DNA from 4 places in the Planifilum fulgidum genome. Region 1 is predicted to be linked to each of the others. Evidence: riboswitches for the same ligand, from Rfam matches in the RefSeq annotation. Region 1 holds a riboswitch; each other region holds the start of a gene.
The links. A riboswitch is a leader RNA that binds a small molecule or an ion and turns the genes downstream of it on or off. The one in region 1 is predicted to bind S-adenosylmethionine.

Region 1 (4,889 bases):
CGCCGGGTCCGGCGGGAGGTGTTTGCCGAGGACCGGGTGCTGGACTGGCTGAAGGCCCGGGGCATCAACTCCAACTGGGACATGGTGTTTCTCACCTTTTCCTGCCAGCTTTTGTCCCTTCTCCGCCGGCTGGAGGAGATCCGGCCCGGCTGGAGCCGGAGTTGGCTCGAGGAGCCGATCGACGCGGAACGGTTGAAGGGGCTGGGCCGGGTGGTCCGGGAGGCCGGGATCGATTTCCGCCCTTCCTACGAAGGCTTCATTCCCGCCTTTTCCTCTTCCCGGGCGGAAAAGCACGAAATTCTCCTCCATCTCAACCGGCTCGCGGAGGATTGGCTGGACGTTCAAAAGCCGGTTTTTTCCCGAAACAGCGCCCTGTGGGAACTGGGGAGATCGGCGTTTCAGGAGTGGTATCTCGGCGAGGATTTGTATCGGAGGGTCGAGGGAAGCAAGCCCCGGACGCCGGGAAAGCCGGGGTTTCTTCACCAGGAGATTCCCCTGGCCCCGAAGGAGGCGATCCAAAGGACATTGCGCCGCCTGCGCGACCGGGGCATCGTCCTGGGGATCGGGACGGGACGCCCCCGCCTGGAGACGGAGGTGCCCCTCCGGTCGCTGGGTTTGCTGGATGCCTTCGAACCGGAACGGATCGTCACCGCCAGCGAGGTGGTTCGGGCGGAGGAGTCCCACCCCGATCGGGCTCCGCTGGGCAAGCCGCATCCCTTCACCTATGTGAAGGGCTATTTGGGCCTGAAGGCGCCGGATGAAGCGTGTCTTGACGCCGATTTTCCGCTTCCGGGGGCCGAAGAGGTGCTGATCGTCGGCGATTCCGTCGCCGATCTGTTGGCGGCGCGCCGGATGGGATGCCGTTTCGCCGCCACCTTGACGGGATTGACCGGGGAAAAGGCGAGGCCGAAATTTGAGGAATTGGGCGCCGATTACATCCTGGAGGACGTGACCCGGTTGCCGGATGCGATCTTCTGAAACTTTCCGCGAAAAAAAATTGACCATATCCCGGATTTTGGGTCATAATAATAGGTGATTGGACACTTTGCAGCAGGCCATCCTGTTGAACCAAATCTACATAACGGAGGGATCACGTGTATGGCAAAGTTTGAATTGCCCGCGCTGCCTTATCCCGCCAATGCGCTGGAACCGCACATCGATGCCCGGACGATGGAGATCCATCACGGCCGTCACCATGCCACCTACGTGAACAACCTGAACGCCGCGCTGGAAGGTCATTCCGCTTTGGCCGAAAAATCGCTGGAAGATCTGTTGCGCAACCTCAACGAGGTGCCGGAATCGATCCGCACCGCGGTTCGCAACAACGGGGGCGGCCACTATAACCACACCCTCTTCTGGCAAATCATGAGCCCCAACGGCGGCGGTCAACCGACCGGGGAGCTGGCCGACGCGATCAACCAAACCTTCGGCAGCTTCGAAAAGTTCCAGGAGGAATTCACCAAGGCGGCCCTCACCCGCTTCGGCAGCGGCTGGGCCTGGCTGGTTGTGAAATCCGACGGGAAACTGGCCGTAACCAGCACCCCGAACCAGGACAACCCGCTGATGGACGGCGACCAACCGATTTTGGGCCTCGACGTTTGGGAGCATGCCTATTACCTGAAATACCAAAACAAGCGGCCCGATTATGTGAAGGCCTGGTGGAATGTGGTGAACTGGGAAGAAGTGAACAAACGCTACCTGAACGCCCGCGGATGAGGGGAAAATCCCGGGCCCTTGACCTCCGGTTTCGGCCGGAGGTTTTTTTGTGCCGGTGTAAGAGAGCCCGGAGGCTGGACACACTAAGCCCAGGGGGTGGTGAGATGGCGCGCAGGCGTCGCCGCAACCGGCTGCTGGTGCCCCGGGCCCGCGGAGAAATGGAGCGGCTGAAGGCTCAGGTGATGAGCCGGGAGCTGGGAACGGGCCCGATACATCCCGAACAGGTCAAGTTCGAAGTGGCCCGCCGGTTGGGCGTACCCTTGAAACCGGAAGACAACGGCGATCTGACCGCCGCCGAGGCCGGCAAAATCGGCGGTGCCATCGGCGGCCGCATGGTGAAGGAGATGGTGAAAAGAGCGGAGGAAGCGCTGGCTCGCCAGAGGCGCCCCTGAGGTTTTCGACGGCCCGGCATCCGGGCCGTTTCCTTGCACGCCGCCTGCGAAAAGGAGGCGGAACCGTTCAAATAGAAAAAATCGTTTTGGACAAAAAAAAGATTTGACAAAGGGGGAACGTTGTACGATAATAAGGACTAATTAAATTGCATAGCTTGACCCGACTCGTTATCCAGAGAGGCGGAGGGACTGGCCCGATGAAGCCCGGCAACCTTGCCCCGTCACCCCTCGGGGTGGCGCCTTGAACGGGGCAAAGGTGCCAATTCCTGCAGTGCCGGGGGCGCTGAGAGATAAGGAGCGGGGTATGGATGATGCGGCTACATACCCTCTTCTTATTCGAAGAGGGTTTTCATTTTATCCAATGTGCACAGGGAGGGAAGCGGAGTGGACCGGATCGATGTGGCCCTGTTGGGACTGGGGACCGTGGGAACCGGCGTGTACAAAATGCTCCAGAGCAATCAGGATGTGATTGCGCGCCGAACCGGACTCCTGTTCGAAGTGAAGCACATCCTGGTTCGCGATCCGAACAAGAAGCGAAAAGTGGACGGAGTGCAGCACCTGCTCACTACCCGGTTCGAGGAGATCATGGCGACAGGGGTCGACGTGGTCATGGAAGCGATGGGCGGGGTGGAACCTGCCCGAACTTACATCGAACGGGCCATCCGCACCCGATGCCACGTGGTGACGGCCAACAAGGAACTGATCGCCAAACACGGCGCGGAATTGGAGAAACTGGCCCGGGAGCACGGGGTTCAGCTTTTGTATGAAGCCAGTGTCGGCGGCGGGATTCCGGTGCTGGGGACCCTGCAGCATTTTCTGAAGGCGAACCGGATCATGCGCGTATCCGGAATCTTGAACGGAACCACCAACTTCATTTTGACGCAGATGGGGGAACACCAGCGCCCCTTTGAGGAAGTGCTGGCGGAGGCCCAGCGGCGGGGCTATGCGGAGGCCGATCCCACCGCCGATGTGGAAGGATTGGATGCCGCCCACAAACTGGCGATTCTCAGCCGTCTCGCCTTCGGGGCCGTGGTGTCCGTCGACGAGATCGCCCGGCGGGGCATCACCGACATTTCCCCCGAGGAGTTGGAGTTGGCCCACCGGTTGGGGTACAAGATCAAACTGCTGGCCAAGGCGGAGCAGTTCGGGGAAGAAGGGCCCGTCGCCCTGCAGGTGGGGCCCACCCTGGTCCCCCTGTCCCATCCCTTGGCCGGCATCAACGGCGTCTACAATGCCATCCATGTCGAAGCGGACACGGTTCAGGACGTGACGCTGGTCGGACAGGGGGCGGGAGAGCAACCCACCGCCAGCGCCATGGTGGAGGACCTTTGCAACCTGTTCCGCCTCCCCCTTCCCCGGCCGCTTCCCTACCGACGACCCCTGGTTCTCCCCGTCTGGGAGGAGGGGGGAGCCCGCTTCGCCTTCATCGAGACGAAGGACCGCCTCGGCTCCGACATCTCTCACCAAGTGAAGGAGCGGTTGAAACGGTTCGGGACCTCGGCCGTGGATGTCGCCTGGCTGCCGGGGGCCGAACGGGGCGCGCTGGCGTTGATTTTGCGCCGCTGGGATCCGTCCCTGGAGGAGAAATTGACGGAGGAACTGGGGTTGGAGGCGGAAAGGGTCGTCTTTCGCCCCCTGCTGGGGATGCCGGAGCCCGTCGGCGAAGAACGGGAGGAAAAAATCAGTTCGGCTCAGTGAGGTGGGAAAAGGGACTGCCTGTGTGGTATGATGGCCGCACAGGCTTTTTTTGCGGGAAAACGGCAGGGAAGGGAACGGAAAAGATGAACAAAGCCGAACAATCTGCGCGACTGGCCGAAGGGCGGGTGATCCGCCTTCCGATCCGCCGGATGGGGATCAACGGGGAAGGGATCGGATACTTTCAAAAAAAGGTGGTGTTCGTCGAGGGGGCGATTCCCGGAGAGACGGTGTTGGCCAGGGTGTTCGAAGAGGAGCGGCAGTATGCCCGGGCCCGCCTCCTTCGCGTCCTCAAACCCTCTCCCCGCCGGAGGAAACCTCCGTGCCCCGTCTACGAGGCATGCGGGGGGTGTCAGCTGCAGCACATCGACTATCCCTTTCAGCTTCAATTGAAGAGGGAGCTTGTGGAGGAGGCCTTTTTCCGTTACACCGGCCTGAAGGATCTCCCCATCGCCCCCACGGTGGGAATGGACGATCCCTGGCGGTACCGGAACAAGGCGCAATTGCCGCTGAAGCGGATCGACGGCCGCGTGAAAATGGGCATGTTTTCCGCAAGATCCCACCGGCTGATCGAAACGGGGGATTGTCCGATCCAGCATCCGGAAGTGAACCGGACGCTGGAGGCGGCCCGCCGGGTGGTGGAGGAGCTGGACATCCCGATATACGATGAGCGGAAACACACCGGCTCCCTCCGCCACCTTGTGGCGCGGATCGGCCTTCAAACGGGGGAGGTTCAATTGGTGCTGATCAGCCGCACCCCCGCTCTTCCCCGGGAGGAGCGTCTGGTGAAACGGCTGAGGGAATGTCTGCCCCGGCTGGCCAGCATCGTTCTCAATGTCAATCCCCGGAGGACTTCCGCGGTGTGGGGGGAGCGAAGCCGGGTGCTGTGGGGGGCGGAGGCGATCCGCGAAGTGCTGGACGGGCGAACGTACGCCCTTTCCGCCCCCGCCTTTTTTCAGCTGAACCCGGAGCAGACGGTCAAACTGTACGACGAGGTGAAACGGGCGGCGTCCCTCACGGGCCGGGAGATCGTGGTGGATGCCTACTGCGGCGTGGGGGCGATCGGCCTGTGGCTGGCTCCGGAGG
Region 2 (4,889 bases), on a different contig from region 1:
TCGTTGCGGTGATAGGCCCCCAGGGTGATCACCCGGGCCAACTGCAGCATGTTCCACAGCTGACGGGTGAACGAGGCGGCCTGGTTGCTCCACCGGCTGGTGTCGATCATGCTGATCCGCTTGTACCGCTCCATCAATTCCTGAATCTTTTCGTCCGTCTTCAACAGCCGGTCATTGTAGCGGACCACCGTCACATTGTCAGTCATCCACTCGCCCAATTCCTTGTGCAGCTGATAGGCGTTTTCATTTCCGTCCATCTTGAGGATTTGTTCGTATTTTTCCTCTTCCTTTTTGCGGTATTGCTCAAACAGGGTGGAAGGCAGATCCTCCGCCGACTTTTCCAGTCCGCGGACGTATCTGATCGCGCTGGGACCGGCCACCATCCCTCCGTAGATGCAGGAGAGAAGGGAGTTGGCGCCGAGACGGTTGGCCCCGTGGTATTGATAATCGCATTCTCCCGCGGCAAACAGGCCGGGAATATTGGTCATGTGGTTGTAGTCCACCCACAGGCCGCCCATCGAATAGTGCACCGCCGGGAAGATCTTCATCGGAACCTTCCGCGGATCTTCTCCCATGAATTTCTCATAAATCTCGATGATCCCGCCCAGTTTGACGTCCAGCTCCTTGGGATCCTTGTGGGAAAGGTCCAAATAGACCATGTTCTCCCCGTTGATCCCCAGTTTCATGTCGACGCACACCTTGAAGATCGCCCGGGTGGCGATGTCCCGCGGCACCAGGTTCCCGTAGGCGGGATACCACTCCTCCAGGAAATACCACGGCTTTCCGTCCTTGTAGGTCCAAACCCGTCCCCCTTCCCCGCGGGCCGACTCCGACATCAGGCGGAGCTTGTCATCCCCGGGGATGGCCGTCGGGTGAACCTGGATAAACTCCCCGTTGGCGTAAATGGCTCCCTGCTGATAAACGGCGCTGGCAGCGGAACCGGTGTTGATCATCGAGTTGGTCGACTTGCCGAAGATGATTCCCGGACCGCCGGTGGCCAGAATCACCGCGTCCGCCGGGAAGGCGCGGATTTCCCCGCTGCGCAAATCCTGGGCGACGATTCCCCGGCAACGGCCTTCATCATCCAACACGGCGGACAAAAACTCCCAATGCTCAAACTTGGTGACGCGACCGGCCACCTCGTAGCGACGCACCTGCTCATCCAGGGCGTACAGCAACTGTTGGCCCGTCGTCGCGCCGGCATAAGCGGTCCGATGGTGCTTGGTTCCGCCGAACCGGCGGAAGTCAATAAGCCCTTCCGGCGTCCGGTTGAAGGGGACTCCCATCCGGTCCATCAGGTAAATGATGCCCGGCGCCGCTTCACACATCGCCTTGACGGGCGGTTGGTTGGCCAAAAAGTCCCCTCCGTAAATGGTGTCGTCAAAGTGCTCCCAGGGAGAATCTCCTTCCCCCTTGGTGTTGACCGCACCGTTGATTCCACCCTGCGCACAGACGGAGTGGGAACGCTTCACGGGAACGATCGAGAACAATTGCACGTCGGCGCCCGCTTCCGCCAGTTTGATCGTGGACATCAGACCGGCCAAGCCGCCGCCGACAACGATGACCTTTTCATTCATTGGCAGTGCCCCCTTTTAGAACTGTGCCGACTGGGTCACGAATTCTGGGTCAACAAAGGCAAACAGGGCCCGAACGCCGATGTAGGACACGACGACGAAAACGACGGCCCACACCCAGGTGGAAACGGCTTGGGCGCGGGGTCCCACGGTGATGCCCCAGCTGACCAGGAAGGACCACATGCCGTTGCTGAAGTGGAAAACCGCGGCGATGACTCCGATCACATACAGGGCGAAGGTGAGATTGTTGGACAAAATTTCGTTCATCCTCAATCCCACTTCATGGGCGCTCAAGTCGTTCAGGGCGACGTAAATCCGGGTTTCCCAGACGTGCCAACCGACAAAGATGAAGGTGATCACCCCGGTCACCCGCTGCAGCATGAACATCAAGTTTCGGAAATAACCGAAATTGGTCACGTTGTTCTTCGCCTGGAAGGCGATATACAATCCGTACACCCCGTGGTACAGAAGCGGAAGGAAAATGAAGAAGATCTCCAAAAAGAGCAGGAAGGGAATGTCCCACAGCCACTCCACCTGCTCGCGGTAAGCGTCAGCTCCCCGGGTGGCGTAATAGTTCGTCAACAGATGCTCGAGCAAAAAAAAGCCCACCGGTATGACACCCAACAGCGAGTGCAGCCGACGGTTGAAAAAACTGGAGTGATTCATTGCCAGGCCCCCCATAAACCTGAGTGCTTCTCCTTATGTTACCCTGCTTTCCAAAAAAGCTGCACAAACGGCAGCAAAGAGATAAAATTCCTCATCAAAATGATTCACCGCTTTTTGGAAAGGGGTTTCACATAATGAATTAATACATCCCTATTGTACTCCCACAGTGTGGGAGCGTCAAGAAGACCTCATCCTCCCTTCCCCCAGGAAACGGCGAATGGGCGGCCCCACCAGGTCAAATTCGACCAAGAAAGCGTCATGGCCGTAGTGGGATTGAATTTCCTCCAACCGGGACCTTTTCCCCAGCCGCTGAAGCAGGGCATGGATTTTTCGCTGTTCCCGGATCGGAAACAGAATGTCTTCCCGGATGCCGATCACCAGCACGTCGGACTGAATCCGGGACAGCGCCCGCTCCACCCCTCCGCGTCCCCGGCCGATGTCATGCAGATCCATCGCTTTCAGGAGATAGAGATAGCTGTTCGCGTCGAAGCGGCGGACCAGCTTCTCCCCCTGATAACGCAGGTAGCTTTCCACCTGGAACATCGAATCCAGCCGGGTGATGGGTCCGTCGTCCTGGATCCGGCGGCTGAACCGCTTCTCAAAAAGGGTTTCGGTCCGGTAGGTGATCATTCCCATCATCCGGGCGATGGCCAAACCCCTTCGGGGGCCGGGCCCGGGATAATAATTTCCGCCCTTCCATTCGGGATCCGCCAAAATCGCTTGGCGGCCGATGTCGTTGTAGGCAATTCCCATCGGAGAGAGGGCAACGGAGGTGGCGATCGGGATCATCCGCTCCACCGCTTCGGGGTACATGATCCCCCATTCCAACACCTGCATCCCGCCCATCGAACCGCCGATCACCGCCGTTATTTTGGAGATGCCCATTTTTTCCAGGCAGCGCCGCTGGGCGCGAACCATATCACGAATCGTCACCACGGGAAAAGAGGTCCCGTAGGGACGACCCGTCCCCGGATCGATCGACGAAGGACCCGTGCTTCCGGCGCATCCGCCCAGAACGTTGGTCGTGATCACAAAATAGCGGTTGGTATCGATATATCCGCCCGGTCCGATCAATCCGTCCCACCAGCCGGGATGTTCCGCATCCCCCACGGCGTGGGCATCACCGGTCAGCGCATGACACACCAGGATTACGTTGTCCCTGGAATCGCTCAGGGTCCCGGCGGTCTCCACGGCGATCTCCACCTGCTTAAGGCGGCGGCCGCATTCCAAATCCAACGGACCGATCGGAACCGTCAGCTTTTGCGGGCAGTTGACGGTCGTCGCCACATCCATCCTCCCCCTTCCGGAAAAACAAGCGCCCTCTTCGATCAGAAGAGGGCGCGGGACCCACTAAGTGGGTTGGATTCCGTTCCGCCTCTTCTCATCTCTCAGGACCCGAGGGTCCTGCAGGAATTGGCACCTTTCCCCTCGTCCGGATCGTTCGGTCCGGCCGTTCCCTGCACGGGAGCGGGGTGGTTGCCGGGCTTCATCGGGCCAGTCCCTCCGCCTCTCTCGATAAGAAGACGCCTATTGAATTTTCTGTTATGATACGACAATCTGAAAGGGTGTGTCAACCCGCGGCAGATGATAAGGGGACGGCCGGGGGGGGGGGATTCCTCCCCCCTTTCCCGTCCCCTTAAGCGCAGAACCTACTTGGCCGAGATGTTCACCCGCAGACCCCGGTCCACGCGGGGAGCCTGAGGATGCTCCAGCCAGCAGTACACGCCGTGGCTGGAAGACGCTTCGGTCTTCTCCGGCATCATTTCATGGCAGATGTTCATCGCATGAGGGCAGCGGTCGGCGAAGGGGCACCCCTGCGGGGGCTTGAACAGGTCCGGCGGCGAACCCGGGATCGACTGCAGCTCCGTGTCCCGCTCCATGTCCAGCCGGGGCATGGAGTTGAGCAATCCCCAGGTGTAGGGATGGCGGGGACGGTAGAAAATTTCCTCCACCGTTCCGTACTCCACCACTTTCCCGCCGTACATGACGGCCACCTTGTGGGCGGTTTCGGCCACCACGCCCAGATCGTGGGTGATCAGGATGATCGCCGTTCCCGTCTTCTCCTGCAGCTCCTTCATCAGTTCCATGATCTGCGCCTGGATGGTCACATCCAGGGCGGTGGTGGGTTCATCGGCGATGAGGATTTTCGGATTGCAGGCCATGGCTATGGCGATCATCGCCCGCTGCCGCATTCCCCCGCTGAACTCGTGGGGATACTGATCCACCCGTTTTTCGGGCGTCGGAATCCCCACCAGGCGGAGCATCTCAATCGCCCGTTCCCGGGCCGCCCGCTTGTCGATCCCCTGGTGCCAGATCAATCCTTCCATGATCTGCCTGCCCACGGTCATCGTCGGGTTGAGGGAGGTCATCGGATCCTGGAAGATCATGCCGATCTCCGAACCGCGAATGCCGAACATCTCCTTTTCCGACAGGGTCAGCAGATCCTTTCCGTCGAAGCGGATCTCCCCTTCCTTGATGATGCCCGGCGGCGTCGGAATCAGGCGCATGATCGACTGGGCGGTGACGCTCTTCCCGCTCCCCGACTCGCCGACGATGGCCAGGGTTTCCCCCTTTTCGAGGGAGAAGCTGACTCCGCGGACCGCGTGCACTTCACCCCCGTAGGTCTGAAACGACACATGCAGATTCTCC
Region 3 (4,889 bases), on a different contig from region 1:
CAAAACGATGGAAGGCCTCGCCTCGCGAATCATCACGTGCCAGATGATGTCTCTGGTCCGGATCCCCATCGCTTCGTAGGCCTCGATCACTCCGCGATCCACCTGGAAGAGCGCTTGCTCCATCAATCGGGCGATATAGGGAGCGGTGTAAACGACGAGGGGAACGATCACTCCTCTGACCCCGATGGTGGTACCCGCAACCCATTTCGTAAACGGCAAGATGAAAAAGAGGAGAATGATAAAGGGAACGGAACGGATCATATTGATGATCAAATTGAGAATCTGGTAAAGGAGCGGATTGGACCAACTTTTCCCCGGACGGGTCAAAACCAACAGCACTCCCAAAGGCAGTCCGATGACAACGGAGAAGAACAGGGAGATGCCCACCATTTGAAACGTCTGCAGCGTCGCTTCCCAAAGGGTGTCCCCCCATCGGTCAAGAAATCCGCCGATTGAAATCTTCACGCCCATTCACTCCTTCGATCCGAACCCCCTGGTTTTGCAAAAAGAGCATCGCTTGTTCAATTTCCTTCTCATCCCCTGTAAAGTGAACCACCCACCTGCCCAGGGTTCCTTCCCTGAGGTGAAGAATACCCCCCGAAAGGATATGGGGAAACACGTTAAACCTCTTGCCCACCTGCGTCAAGACGGTCTCTCCGACGGGGAAGCGGACGAACAGGGAGACGAGCCTCCCGGTTTCGTACCGTCGATCAGACGGCGCCTGGGGTAATTGGACATGGAACAGGCTGTTGACGAATTTTCTCGTCGTCTCATGGACCGGGGAAGTGAAGATTTTCAGGACCGGACCGGATTCGACGATTTGACCCTTTTCCATGACCGCGACGCGATCGCAGATTTTTTGAATCACGTTCATTTCATGGGTGATCAGGAGGATGGTGATCCCGAATTCCTCATTGATCTTCAACAGCAGTTCAAGGATCGCATCGGTGGTTTCCGGGTCCAGGGCGCTTGTCGCTTCATCGCACAGCAGCACCTCCGGCTCATGCGCCAGCGCCCTGGCAATCGCCACCCGCTGTTTCTGTCCGCCCGACAACTGGCTCGGATAATCATCGCGCTTGTCCTTCAATCCGACGACATCCAAATATTTTTCCACCCGCTCCTTGATGTTCTTCTTCGACACTCCCGAAAGTTTCAGTGGAATCGCAATATTTTCATAAACCGTTGCCGTTTTCAGCAGGTGAAACCCCTGGAAGATCATCCCGATCTTCCGCCGGGCATCCCTCAGCTGTTTGGGCGACAGAGACATCAAATCAACCCCGTTCCACAGCACCGTTCCGGACGTGGGACGCTCCAGCAAATTAATGCAGCGGATCAACGTGCTCTTCCCGGCCCCGCTGTGCCCGATCACGCCGAAGATCTCCCCCTTTTTCAGTTCGAGGGAAACATTTTTGAGTGCCTCCACTTTCCCCTTTTTTGTGACAAAGGTTTTTGACACGTTGATCAGCCGGATCATCGTCCTCCCCCTTTTCAAGAGCGGCATTTTTCCGGTTACCAGGAAGGAACCACGGAACCTTTAAAGGTCTCTTCCACGAAACGCTTCACCTCTTCCGAATGGTAGGCCTTGATCAGCTTCTGGATCACCGGATCATCCTTGTTCTCCGTCCGCACCGCCAGCACATTCACCCAGGGGGAATCCTTCGGCTCCATAAAAATGGCGTCGCGGGTGGGCAACAAACCGTGTTCGACGGCAAAGTTGGTATTGATCGCGGCGGCGGCAAATTCATCCAGCTGGCGGGGAATCTGCGCCGCCTCCAGTTCGACCAACTCCAGGTCCAACGGGTTTTCCACGATGTCTTTCACCGTCGCTTGGATGCCGATGCCTTTCTTTAACTTGATCAGCCCGGCCTGTTCAAACAGGAGCAGCGCGCGCGTCCCGTTGGTCGGGTCATTGGGCAGACCGATTTTGTCTCCTTTTTTCAGCTGCTTCAAGTCCTTGATCCTGTTGGAGTAAATCCCCATCGGAAAGTTGACGGTATCGGCAACCGCCACCAGGTCCAGATTCTTGTCCTTTTTCATTTGCTCCAGGTAGGGCTCATGCTGAAAGGAATTGACATCGAGTTCCCCCTCCGCAAGGGCGATGTTCACCATCGGATAATCGTTGAACACCTTGATGTCGATGTCCAATCCGTCCTTGGCCGCCACCTCTTTGACCTTTTCCATGATCTGTTCATGGGGACCTGCCGTAACCCCGACCACCAACCGATGCGCGTCCAACGGTTTTCCGGCATCGGCATCGGTGCCGCAGCCGACCGCCGCAAGCAAAAGGACACTGATCAGTACCGACTGGACGAAATTTCTCACGGGTCATCCATCCTTTTCTTAGTATTTTGATGAGAATAACAGGAATTATGACAACGCCCGGGCGGGGGGTCGCACCCGAAAAAACCATGAAAAATGCCCCTCTGAAAGACAGAGAGGCATGCAACGACCATCTTCTTCCCGCCTCTCTTATCTCTCAAAACGGATTCACCGTTTTGCAGGAATTAGCACCTTTCCCGCTCAGCGCAAGAAGGTTGCCGGGCTTCATCGGGCCAGTCCCTCCGCCTACTCTGGATAAGAGCGCAGCGCCATATTCACATGTTATTCACATAAGAATTGTTTGGATTTATTATAGGAAAACCGAGGCGCGGCGTCAACTTTTTTCAACGGTCAGCCGGACGTGCATCTGGGACCGGATATCTTTCCGACCCAATGGCAGACACAGGGGAGATTCTAACGACCGCCATGATCGGCGCATGCAAGCCGGCAATGGGTTGCAATATGGGATGCAACCCGGCTGCAGCACCAAGAGTGCCGGGATGATCGAGACTCCTGACCACGATCGTCAACCGATTATTCATCGCCGCCTTTGGTGAAAGTCCGGCGCTTCGGCCTGCCGGCATTCCGGCTGCATTGTTGGCTGTGACCGAAAACAGGCGGTCCCAAGGCGAATCATGCCCGCATCACTCAAATGACGCTGGGAAGAAATCCGAAACGAGAGAATTTTCGATGCGTTTCATATGGATCGTCTTCGCCGAAACAAGCCCCGCAAGAAGCGCTCCAATGGCTTCCGCGACAGGTGCCGGGGGTCGGATGGTCCGGCGGCGAGATCTTCATCCCGAAACGCACGGCCTCTCCACCCCGCGAAACCGTCCGCCTCCAGGGCGACGGGGAGGGGATTGCCTCCCGACGGCGCCGCATCAACGGCGGCCTCGACAACCGCGTCTTTTTTCTTGCCTCCATACCCCCCCTTGGCGGAAGGGGCTTTCCCCCAAAATGGGCGCACCCATCGGGACACGCAACCATATGGTGAAATGAGCATTTAGCCTCAGTTTCCTGGGAGGGTCGCGGATGAATGCCTTTTATTGCCCCGGCACCGACTCCAGCAGTTCGGAACCGATCAACCGGCTCATCGCCGACATCGCGAAAGCGATCAACGGGGAATATCAGGCCATCGGCTATTACGAAGCGTTGGCCCGGCTGGCGCCGACGGAAAAGGAACGGACCAGCATACGGGAAATCCGCAGGGATGAAATCAAGCACTACAAACGGTTTCTCAGGATCTACAAAAAACTCACCGGACACAAGCCGATGGTGACGAAGGGATCCCTTCCCGAGAATTATCGGCAGGGACTGAAGTTTTCCATCGAGGATGAACTGGAAACGGTGGATTTCTACCTCGACATCTCCGACAGGGCCTTCGATCCCCACATCCGGCGGACCTTCAGGCGCGCCGCTCTGGATGAACAGCAGCACGCCGTCACTTTCAACTATTTCCTGACCAAATTGTGCTGCAAAGATCCGTAAACATCCCGCCCATCCCGGTCAGGGCGGGATGCCGGGCGGACAGGATTGATCCGCCCGGGCAGATCGCACGACGAAAAGCCTTCAAAACACCGGACCCCGACCGAAAACGGTCGGGGTCCCTTGTTGCGATCAGAATACAAGGTCACTGCGCCTTCTCGTTCTTCTCCCAGCGCAACACCGGTTTCCGGGCGGCGGTCACCTCGTCCAGGCGCTTCACCACCGTGGCGGTGGGCGCCTCCTGAACCCGTTCCGGGTTTTCCTCCGCTTCCCGGGCGATCTGGATCATCGCGTCGATGAAGCGGTCGAGGGTTTCCTTGCTTTCCGTCTCCGTGGGCTCGATCATCAGGCATTCCTCGACAATCAGCGGGAAGTAGATCGTCGGCGGATGGATGCCGAAATCCAGAAGCCGCTTGGCCATGTCCAGGGTCCGCACGCCCAGCTTCTTCTGCCGCTTGCCCGAGAGCACAAACTCGTGCTTGCAGTGCTGCGGATACGGCAGGTCAAAGTACGGGGCCAGCTTCCGCATCACATAGTTGGCGTTGAGGACGGCGTTTTCCGACACCCGGCGCAGGCCGTCCGGCCCCATCGTGCGGATGTAGGCATAAGCCCGTACCAATATGCCGAAGTTGCCGTAAAACCCCTTCACCCGCCCGATGGATTGCGGCAGATCCTCCTTCAAATAATATCCGTCTTCTCCCTTTTCCACGACGGGAACGGGCAGGAACGGAGCCAGTTCCTTCTTGACGCCCACCGGCCCGGCACCCGGACCGCCCCCTCCGTGGGGGGTGGTGAAGGTTTTGTGCAGGTTGAGGTGGACCACGTCAAACCCCATGTCCCCGGGGCGGGCGATGCCCAGGATGGCGTTGGCGTTGGCCCCGTCATAATAGAGGAGCCCGCCGGCCTGGTGCACGATATCGGCGATCTCCTGGATTTCCCTTTCAAACAGCCCCAGGGTGTTGGGATTGGTCAGCATGAGGGCCGCCGTATCCTCCCCCACCGCCGCCCGCAGCGCCTCCACATCGACGAGTCCCCTTTCGTCGGAGGGGACGGTGACGGTCTGAAACCCGGCGACGGTGGCGCTG
Region 4 (4,889 bases), on a different contig from region 1:
GAAAACGATGAAATACAAGAGGGCCACCGGATAGTAGACGGCGACCGCCCGGGCGTAGGAACCGACCAGCTGCGGGCCGAATTCCCCCACCAGCGCGGCGAAATAGGCGCCCAGGCCGATGGGGGCGTACCACAGAATGATCCCCACCAGCTTGATCAACACCTCGGACAGGGCAGACAAGCCCCGGGCCACCATCTCCCCCTTTTCTCCCGCCTGACTGACTGCGATCCCGAAGAGGGCGGCCATCAGGATCAGCGCCAGCATTCGTTCCTTGGACAAGAGATCCCGGAAGTCGGGAGCCGTCACCGTCTGGACCAGCTGTTCGCCCAGGGTGATCTCCGCCTGCTCTTCCGGCTCCTCCAGCGCGATGTTCACTCCCTCCGCCGGGTTGAACATTTTCACGGCTCCCAGCATCAACAGGGAAGAGACGACGCCGGTGACAACAAAAATGAGGAGCATCCAGCCCACGATTTTGCCCAGCCGCTTCAGGCTGGACATGTTGGCGATCGAACTGCTGATGGTGACGAACACCAGAGGCACCACGATCACGAACATGAGGTTCAGAAAAATATCCCCCAGGGGTTTCAGCACCGCCGATTTGGGCCCCAGGACGAAGCCGATCACGCTGCCCAGAGCGATGGCGGCCAGCAGGATGAGGGGAAATCGATAAGCACGCAGGAAAGCCATCGCGGATGATTCCTCCTTCGCATTCAATCATACCCGAAGAACGGCCCGCGCACCGCGTTTGTTTCATCCCGTTTTTTACAGCCCATCCCGGGAGGGCGTTCGTCCGGGAAGCGGAAGATGAAACCGAACAGGATGGCCGGAAGATCGGTCGGGAATCTCCCGCCAGGGTCGGGCCTTCCGGGCCTCCGGTGCCGCAAGGGAGACGGGATGACCAGACCGGCGGAGATTTGCTTCCCTGCTTTTTCCGCGCCGGTGCGGGACAGGCCGGCGGGATGAAGCGGGAGAAGGCGAAAATCCCGGAGATTCCGATGAAGGCCATCCCAAAGCCGATCCGGCCGGGCCGGGTGCGGCCGACCGAGCAACCCGTAATTGGCAGGGTGGCGGGGGAGCGATGGGAATGCGCCGGGATGCGGTTGGATGGGAGCCCCGGAAGGCGTGTCTCCCCTTCGTTAGGGGCGTGCCTCCTTTTGCAAGCGGCGGGCGGCCATCTTTTCGGCAAGCGCCGGTTCCGGCGCCCGCCCGGCGGAAAGGGGCCTTTTTTATCCTTTCCGCGCGGAAACGTTTGATGGCCCTCCGCCTCTCAAATCCGGCAAAAAAGCGCCGCGGCTTGTCGTCTTGGCGCCGTCCATCCGGTAAAATGGAGGTGGATGAGGGGAGCAGTGCAGGGGAAGGGGACTGAGAGCGTTGTACAGCGTGTATTCCAACGACCGGTTGTTCGCTGTCGTCGATCTCATGGAGGGAATCGAGGGAAGCCGATTTGAGATCCTCGAGTACAAGGAAGTGAAGAAAAGCGGGACCCCTTTGCGTCAAATTCGGATTGTTCTGAATGAAGGGGAGGCCCGGTCTGCGGAGGGGGCGCTCCAGTTTTTCAAGGGAAACCTCGCCGTGAAGACCAAACCGGGGGAAGGAGGGACCGCCTCCGAAATCCTGCGGAAGGCGATGACCGGAATCTTGGCGAATGAATCGCTGGTGAAGCAGCCCCTCATGCTTCCCGTCTACAGCGGGGAGGGCGAAATCTATCTGAAACCGTCCTATCATCACTATCAGCTTCTCTGGTTGGAGCGGGAGGAGATTGTCGTCGACGAAGACGTGTTTGTCGCCTGTGACACGACGGTCGGCGTCAGCCCCGTCCGGATCAAGCTTCCCGCTTCGGACGAAAAAGAGGAGAAAGAACTCCTGCAGGTGAAACTGTCCGGCACCGGCGCCTGTGTGCTCCGGTTGCCCGTTTCTCCGCAGGAGATCATGTGCCTGCCCATGGCCGGGGAAAAAATGCAGCTGGAAGGCGCCTATGCCTTTCTGCGGCGGGGGGCCGTCCAGCTCAGTGTGACCGGCAAGGAAAAGGATTCCCTCACTTATCACTTTTCCGGTACCGGCGAGGTGTGGGTCGCCCCCACCAAGGACGTTCGGTGAAAACGGCCGGCCGGAACGGGGGAATAATGGAAAGGGGCTGTGGAGCCAAACCCGGCAAGGGAGGATCATGGATGAGAATCAAAGTGACCAGCGTTTTTGTGGACGACCAGGAGAAGGCCCTTCGGTTTTACACGGAGGTTTTGGGCTTTGTGAAGAAACGGGACCTTCCGGCGGGAGGGGCCCGGTGGCTGACGGTGGTTTCACCCGAAGGGCCCGACGATCTCGAATTGCTGCTGGAACCGAACTGGAATCCCGCCGTCCAAATCAACGGCCGGCCCGCCGCCGCGGTGTTCCAGAGAACTCTCTACGAGGCGGGAATCCCTTGCACCGTGTTTTATGTGGAGAATCTGCAGAAGGAGTGCGAGCGGCTGAAGAAACGGGGGGTCACCTTCGCCGTGGAACCCGTCAAAACCGAAGGGGGGTACCAAGCCGTCATCGATGACACCTGCGGCAACCTCATCATGCTTTTCCAGGAGGAGGTGAGCGGATAAGAACCGGGTGAGGGCGCCTGCCACAACCGCCCCGTCGATTTTGACAGCGTATTGACAGTCCCGGGCCCGATTGATTATCATGAACAGAAACAGCTGCGGGAAGGAAAGCGCCCCGCTTCGGGAGAACGGACAACTTCATATTTGAGAGCGCTCTTATCGAGAGAGGCGGAGGGACTGGCCCGATGAAGCCCGGCAACCTATCGGAAGGGATTCCGATGTGGTGCCAATTCCTGCAGAGAGTCTATCTCTGGGAGATGAGAGTGTGGACCTTCGCCCAACCTTTCATCCGTCAGAGATGGAAGGTTATTTTTTTGCAAAGGATGATGGCCGATGGAGAAGCACCCCTTGGTTCGACGCATGGAGGAGAAAATCCTGATCCTGGACGGCGCGATGGGCACGATGCTCCAGCAGGCGGGACTTTCCGCCGGCGATTTCGGCGGGGAGGCGCTGGAGGGATGCAACGAGGCGCTCAATTTGACCCGGCCGGACCTGATCCGAAGGATTCACGAGGCTTACCTGGAGGCCGGGGCGGATCTGATCGAAACCAACACCTTCGGGGCGACGCGGATTGTGCTGGAGGAGTACGGACTCGGGGAGCGGGCGGAGGAGATCAACCGGAGGGCGGCCCGGCTGGCGGTGGATGCCGCCCGCCGGTGGTCGACGCCGGAGCAGCCCCGCTTCGTCCTGGGCGCGATGGGGCCGACGACCAAGACCCTTTCCCTGACCGGCGGCGTCACCTTTGAACAGCTGGTCGACGCTTACCGGGAGCAGGCCCGGGGATTGCTTCTGGGAGGCGTGGACGCGCTGCTTTTGGAGACGGCCCAGGACACCCTCAACGTGAAGGCGGGGGGCATCGGGATTCGCCGGGCCTTCGAGGAATTGGGGAAGGAGGTGCCCCTCCTCATTTCCGGGACGATCGAACCGATGGGAACGATGCTGGCCGGTCAAAACATCGAAGCCTTTTATCTGTCGGTGGAGCACTTGCGGCCGGTGGCCGTCGGCCTCAATTGCGCCACCGGTCCGGAGTTCATGCGGGATCATCTCCGGACCCTGTCCGGGCTGGCCCGGTGCGCGGTCAGTTGTTACCCCAACGCGGGTTTGCCGGACGAAGAGGGGCGGTATCACGAGACGCCTTCGTCGCTGGCGGCGAAGATGGCCGCTTTCGCCGATGCCGGTTGGCTCAACATCGCCGGGGGCTGCTGCGGGACGACGCCGGGGCACATCCGCGCCCTGGCGGAGGCCCTGCGGGGGAAGAGGCCCAGGCGGCCGGTTTCATCCCATCCGCCGGGGGTTTCGGGGGTGGAGGCGGTCTTCCTGGAGGAGAAGAGCCGCCCCCTCCTCGTCGGCGAACGGACCAACGTGATCGGATCGCGCCAATTTCGGGAGCTGATCGCCGCCGGCCGGTATGAGGAGGCGGCGGAGATCGCCCGCCGGCAGGTGAAGGGCGGCGCCCAGATCATCGACGTCTGCCTGGCCGATCCGGACCGGGACGAGCTGGAAGACATGGAACGGTTTCTCGAACATGCGGTGAAAAGGGTGAAAGTCCCCCTGATGATCGATTCCACGGATCCGGCGGTGGTGGAACGGGCCCTCACCCATTCCCAGGGGAAGGCGATCATCAATTCGATCAATTTGGAAGAGGGGGAAGAGCGCTTCGCCGCGGTGGTTCCCCTCCTGCGCCGGTATGGGGCGGCGGTGGTCGTCGGGACGATCGACGAAGGGGGGATGGCCGTCGATCGGGAGCGGAAACTGGCGGTGGCCCGCCGTTCTTACGAATTGTTGACGGAGAAATACAAGGTGGCGCCCGAGGACATCATCTTCGATCCTTTGGTGTTTCCGGTGGGAACCGGTGACGAAGCCTACATCGGCTCCGCCCGGGAGACGGTGGAGGCCATCCGGCTGATCAAAGAAGCTTTTCCCCGCTCCGCCACCATCCTGGGCATTTCCAACGTTTCCTTCGGCTTGCCTCCCGCGGGCCGGGAGGTGCTGAACGCCGTCTTTCTCTACCACGCCACGAAGGCGGGGTTGGATTATGCCATCGTCAATACGGAGAGGCTGAAGCGCTACGCGTCGATCCCCCCGGAGGAAGTGCGGCTCGCCGAGAGGCTCCTTTTCGGGACAACCCGGGAAAACTACGAGGCGGTATTAGGCGAATTCACCCAATTCTACCGGCGGAAGAAAGAGGAGAAGGCGGAGCCGGCGCACCGCCTTCCCCTGGAGGAGCGGTTGGCCCGGTATGTGGTGGAGGGTTCCAAGGACGGGCTGTTCGATGATCTGAAGGAGGCGCTGGGCCGGTACGAT

Region 2: another riboswitch for S-adenosylmethionine. It lies ahead of metX (homoserine O-acetyltransferase MetX); the one in region 1 lies ahead of BM063_RS05255 (homoserine dehydrogenase).
Region 3: another riboswitch for S-adenosylmethionine. It lies ahead of BM063_RS13215 (MetQ/NlpA family ABC transporter substrate-binding protein); the one in region 1 lies ahead of BM063_RS05255 (homoserine dehydrogenase).
Region 4: another riboswitch for S-adenosylmethionine. It lies ahead of metH (methionine synthase); the one in region 1 lies ahead of BM063_RS05255 (homoserine dehydrogenase).

Annotation. Positions count from the first base shown of each region.
Region 1 is NZ_FOOK01000006.1:100,965-105,853, reverse strand. Features, by position in the region: gene BM063_RS05270 (HAD family hydrolase) at 1-978, shown strand, start outside; gene BM063_RS05265 (superoxide dismutase) at 1,099-1,716, shown strand; gene BM063_RS05260 (small, acid-soluble spore protein, alpha/beta type) at 1,821-2,108, shown strand; SAM riboswitch class I at 2,274-2,405, shown strand; gene BM063_RS05255 (homoserine dehydrogenase) at 2,493-3,806, shown strand; gene rlmD (23S rRNA (uracil(1939)-C(5))-methyltransferase RlmD) at 3,890-4,889, shown strand, end outside.
Region 2 is NZ_FOOK01000007.1:98,677-103,565, reverse strand. Features, by position in the region: gene sdhA (succinate dehydrogenase flavoprotein subunit) at 1-1,577, opposite strand, end outside; gene BM063_RS05980 (succinate dehydrogenase cytochrome b558 subunit) at 1,593-2,240, opposite strand; gene metX (homoserine O-acetyltransferase MetX) at 2,418-3,533, opposite strand; SAM riboswitch class I at 3,619-3,762, opposite strand; gene BM063_RS05970 (ABC transporter ATP-binding protein) at 3,890-4,889, opposite strand, start outside.
Region 3 is NZ_FOOK01000026.1:34,953-39,841, reverse strand. Features, by position in the region: gene BM063_RS13225 (methionine ABC transporter permease) at 1-459, opposite strand, end outside; gene BM063_RS13220 (methionine ABC transporter ATP-binding protein) at 437-1,474, opposite strand; gene BM063_RS13215 (MetQ/NlpA family ABC transporter substrate-binding protein) at 1,510-2,322, opposite strand; SAM riboswitch class I at 2,467-2,581, opposite strand; gene BM063_RS13210 (ferritin-like domain-containing protein) at 3,352-3,807, shown strand; gene gcvPB (aminomethyl-transferring glycine dehydrogenase subunit GcvPB) at 3,950-4,889, opposite strand, start outside.
Region 4 is NZ_FOOK01000019.1:9,570-14,458, forward strand. Features, by position in the region: gene BM063_RS10965 (dicarboxylate/amino acid:cation symporter) at 1-687, opposite strand, end outside; gene BM063_RS10975 (AIM24 family protein) at 1,381-2,097, shown strand; gene BM063_RS10980 (VOC family protein) at 2,169-2,588, shown strand; SAM riboswitch class I at 2,739-2,849, shown strand; gene metH (methionine synthase) at 2,919-4,889, shown strand, end outside.